DNA from 2 places in the Natronincola ferrireducens genome. Region 2 is predicted to be linked to the other one. Evidence: riboswitches for the same ligand, from Rfam matches in the RefSeq annotation. Region 2 holds a riboswitch; the other holds the start of a gene.

Region 1 (2,466 bases), on a different contig from region 2:
GTCGCTATACTATCTCCTAGTTTCACATCCTCCAAAACCCTATGGCCCTCAATCACAATACTGGCTCCAGTTCCACTTTTGTGTATTCCTTTGATCCTACCAATTTCTTCTATAATTCCTGTGAACATATGGCTTCCTTCCTCCTAATATATCCTTCAATGAGAATATCTCTTTGAAACTGCTGTATGCCAATATTCTCTACAATAAAAGCATCTTTTATTAAGCTTTTACCTATTCCTTCTACAGGTGTGATAGCAGCTTGACCACCTATGATTTTAGGAGCAATAAAAGATAACATCTTATCTACAATTCCTGCTTCTAGTGTTGAATAGTTCAATGTACCTCCTCCTTCTAGAAGGATACTATCTATCTTTTGCTGTCCTAGCTTTATCATTAGATCTTCAAGGTCTACCTTGCCGTCCCTTCCTTTAGTCTTAAGGATCTGTACCCCTAATGTCCGTAATTTATCTATTTTGTCTTTTGATGCTTCTTCTGTAGTTACTATAATTGTAGATTGTTCCTTAGCAGTCTTTACTACATTGGCGTGGAGGGGGGTCCTTAATTTGCTATCTACAATAATTCTTGTGGGATGCCTTACTTCTTTATTTAGAATTCTAGTATTAAGCTGAGGGTTATCCTGCAACACAGTACCTACACCTACCATAATTCCTGCTACCCTATTCCTGATATGATGAACATAGGCTCTAGCATCCTCGGCGGTTATCCATTTAGAATCTCCTTCAGTAGTGGCTATTTTGCCATCTAGTGTCATGGCGGTTTTTAAAATACAGAAAGGCTTTTCTGTAGTAATATATTTAATGAAAACTTCATTTAATTTCTTAGCCTCTTCCTCCATTACTCCCGTCACCACTTCTATGCCATGTTCTCTTAATATCCTAATCCCCTTTCCTGCCACCTGAGGATTGGGGTCCTCCATAGCAATTACTACCCTGCTTATTTTGCTTTTTATAATGGCTTCAACGCAAGGAGGGGTTTTTCCATAATGAGAACAGGGCTCTAGGCTAACATACATCGTAGCGCCTTTTGCAGTATAGTCAATTTTTTTAAGAGCATCTACCTCTGCATGATCTCCACCATAATAATGATGATAACCTTCTGCTACTAGATATCCATCCTTGACAATAACAGCTCCCACTAAGGGGTTTGGTCTTGTTTTGCCCCATCCTAGCTTTGCCAAATCTAAGGCTTTTCCCATATAATATTTTTCCATAACACCACCTCCAGCTATCTCTTCTTTTGTTATTTTTTCTTTTTAGGCAAAATAAAATACCCTGATGTTTTCTTTCAGGGTATAATGTACATTCTTTATATTGATATATAATACTTTTGCATAGGAAACAGAACGTATTATGTATCTCCAATATAATGATTTACTTTCTCCCATCCAGACTATACTGTCGGCTCTGGAATCACACCAGATCAGCCACTAAGGCTCGCGGGCTTCGTATAAAACGTTACCGCCGGTGGGGAATTTCACCCCGCCCTGAAAGTATTTAAATAAGTGATTATATAATTTTAAAGCTATCCTATCATAACTTTCTTTTTTTTACAACATTTTTCACACAAAACACTAGGGAAAATTTTGTAACCCCCCATGGGTTTCTACATACTATAATAAAAGGATATGCAATGGGGGAGGGATTAGATGTTTGAAGGTCTTTTAATTGCAATAGCCATTAGCATGGACAGTTTAAGTGTAGGCATCGCTTACGGTATTAAAAATATTAGAGTTCCTCTGCGCTCTCTTGTTATATTGGACCTCATTTCAGTTTCACTTTTAAGTGTAGGTTTTTTTGCTGGTAATCTTTTAACAAGGCTAGTTCCTCAAATAGCCATGGATTTAGTGGGAGCTGGTATTTTGATTGTCATTGGTCTTTGGTTTACCATTCAAGGATGGTTGAATTATAAATATCCTAAGGAAAAGGTTCAAGAACCTACCTCTATTGCTGTTATTAGTATTAATTCTTTAGGCATAGCCATTAATGTGTTGAGGGACCCTTCAAAGGTAGATTTAGACATTTCGGGAGTTATTGATACAAAGGAGGCTATTTTACTAGGGATTGCTCTAGCTATCGATTCCTTAGCTATAGGTATCGCTGTTTCTCTTTCTTCCATTTCTATTATCTTGTTTACATTATTATTGGTGGCGATTGTTAATCTAGTTTTTTTACTGTCGGGGATTTGTATTGGTAAAAAGTATATTGTCAGCAAATTAAAAGAAACAACCTCTTTTATCCCAGGGTGTATATTAATTGTTTTAGCCATCACTAGATTAGCAACATAATGTATGACCATAAAACAGTCCTACTGGTGAAATCAGTAGGACTTTAAATTGTATTGAAGAGATTGGACATACTATTAACATAAGACAACTAGACCTAGGAGGATACCATGTTAGAAGATTTCATCGAAGTAGTAGCCCACTACGCCATAGGCACTTTAGAA
Region 2 (2,466 bases):
CGTAAGCAATTAAACAAGGTAAAGCGTCTAGGGCCAGCAGCCTTCCAGCAGGCGGCAGGATTTTTAAGGATTTCTGATGGAAAAAATCCTTTAGACAATACGGGGGTCCATCCAGAATCCTATGGTGCGGCAGAAAAACTATTAACTGTTTTAGGCTATGGATTAACTTCCATTACCAACAAAGAATTACGGGATATAGAAGATAGAGTGAAGAATCATAAGGAAGAAGTATTGGCTAAAGAACTGGATATAGGAGTACCTACCCTAAGGGATATTGTAAAGGAGTTGAAAAAGCCTGGCAGGGACCCAAGGGAAGAAATGCCAAAGCCTATTTTTAGAACCGATGTATTAAAGCTGGAGGATTTAAAGGTGGATATGATGTTGACGGGGACTGTGAGAAATGTTCTGGATTTTGGAGCTTTTATAGATATTGGCTTAAAAAATGATGGCTTAGTCCATATATCAGAATTAAGTGACCGCTTTGTTAAAAATCCTATGGATGTTGTGGCAGTAGGAGATATTGTCCAGGTAAGGGTTCTTTCAGTAGACCTCAATAAAGGGAGAGTTGCCCTTTCAATGAAGGAAATCCATTGCAAAAATTCATGTGGAGAAAAAGAATAAAAAAATATTTATTCCTTTGAAACTTTTTTAAAATAGGAACCGTCTAATAATAGATAGGGAAATATTTGGATAAGGAGTTTATTTATGGAAACAGTGCCGTTGAAGGTTGTTGTATTGAATGCTATACCAGAGGCTATTGTCCTAATGTACTTAGGATTGACGCTAATTGGTATTAAACCAGATAAGAAAAGAGTAGTGGTGGCGGGTATACTTCAGGGGGCTGCCTATTACTATATAAGAAAAAATGTGGATTTTGGCACCCACATCTTTATGCAATGCGCATCCTTTGTTTTGCTAACATGGCTTATTGTGAAGGTATCCTTTATAGCTTCAGTAATAGCCAATACTGTTAGTATCACCCTTGCAATATTGTTGGAGAGTTCTATAGGTTTTATGATCGCCTATATAACAGGGATTACAATAACAGAAATGATGTCTAGGGAGTGGATACGGGTTTTATGGTGTTTACCCTATTTATTTGTAATCCTGTTTATCACCTTCTTAGTAGGGAAGTACAAATTTACCCTTGAGGAAGAAATTTCTTTAATAAAGAAGATAGATAAAAGGGTAAAAGGCTAAAAAGCCTATTGCAAAGAAATAGAAAAAGCATTATAATGAAGGCAAGAAATAGGAAAATTAAATAGAGTATTTACTCTTCAGGGCAGGGTGAAATTCCCGACCGGCGGTTAAAGTCCGCGACTCGGCTCCGCAGCCGATTGATCTGGTGTAATTCCAGTACCGACAGTAAAGTCTGGATGGGAGAAGATGTGAATGTAGGAGTTTTTTTACATGTTATTTACACGTCTGAAGGGTTTTTGTCTTCAGGCGTTTTTGATTTAATAAAACGACTCTGAAAATTCTCCCCTAAAATTTAAATTAAATCATTAGGGAGGCATTGTTTATGCAAAATCTACAAAAAACAATTAGCTACAAATCAAAGGTATTTAGCACCAGCAATTTAGTAAAAATGTCAATTTTAGCAATATTTTCTTATGTATTAATGTTGGTTAGCTTTCCATTACCTATTTTTCCTGGTTTTTTAAAGTTGGACTTAAGTGATGTACCACCATTGATTGGAGGATTTGCTTTAGGACCTGTAGCAGGAATGCTAATCCAATTAATAAAAAACATTTTACATTTTATCACAAAGACTTCCACTGGTGGTGTAGGAGAGTTATCTAACTTTATTGTAGGAAGCTCTTATGTTATTACAGCATCTTTCATCTATCATTTAAAGAAAGACAGAACCCACGCAATTGTTGGAGTAATCCTAGGTACTATATTTATGGCTGTTACAGGAGCATTGTCCAATACCTACTTAATCCTTCCTTTTTACTCAAACTTTATGCCTATAGATGCTATTGTAAAAATGGGAACGGTTATTAACAGTAGAATTGTAGATGTTCCAACCCTAGTCCTTTACGGTATTACACCTTTTAATATTTTTAAAGGAGCTGTCATAGCTTGTATAACACTACTTATCTACAAAAAAATATCTCCACTTCTTAAGTAGATGCCCGATAAGTAGACAACCAAAAGTTTGATTTTTAACTTTTGTGTTGGTCACTTATACAGAGTGCAAGAACTAAAAAACTGCTGATTTTACAGCAGTTTTTTAGCTTTTTAAAAAGCAACCCATATATTAAAAGGAAGTGTACTATTAATTGGCTTTTCTAGCCTTAGCATTGGCAGCGTTTCCTCTACCTTGATTTCCGGTATTACCGTTATTTCTACTATTACCATTTCCGTTGTTTGATTTGTTATCCCTATCATTGTTGGACCACTTGTCTACAGAAGTTGTTGTCACAGTAGCTTCAGCTTCTTTGTTTTTTGCTTGTTTTTCTA

What was found. A riboswitch is a leader RNA that binds a small molecule or an ion and turns the genes downstream of it on or off. The one in region 2 is predicted to bind FMN.
Region 1: another riboswitch for FMN. It lies ahead of ribD (bifunctional diaminohydroxyphosphoribosylaminopyrimidine deaminase/5-amino-6-(5-phosphoribosylamino)uracil reductase RibD); the one in region 2 lies ahead of BLS22_RS01560 (ECF transporter S component).

What each region holds. Positions count from the first base shown of each region.
Region 1 covers NZ_FNFP01000007.1:90,267-92,732, reverse strand. The annotation lists gene BLS22_RS12490 (riboflavin synthase) at 1-128, opposite strand, end outside; gene ribD (bifunctional diaminohydroxyphosphoribosylaminopyrimidine deaminase/5-amino-6-(5-phosphoribosylamino)uracil reductase RibD) at 110-1,231, opposite strand; FMN riboswitch at 1,390-1,516, opposite strand; gene ytaF (sporulation membrane protein YtaF) at 1,667-2,305, shown strand; gene BLS22_RS12475 (DUF1622 domain-containing protein) at 2,413-2,466, shown strand, end outside.
Region 2 covers NZ_FNFP01000001.1:341,694-344,159, forward strand. The annotation lists gene BLS22_RS01550 (Tex family protein) at 1-621, shown strand, start outside; gene BLS22_RS01555 (hypothetical protein) at 706-1,200, shown strand; FMN riboswitch at 1,270-1,392, shown strand; gene BLS22_RS01560 (ECF transporter S component) at 1,523-2,134, shown strand; gene BLS22_RS01565 (hypothetical protein) at 2,282-2,466, opposite strand, start outside.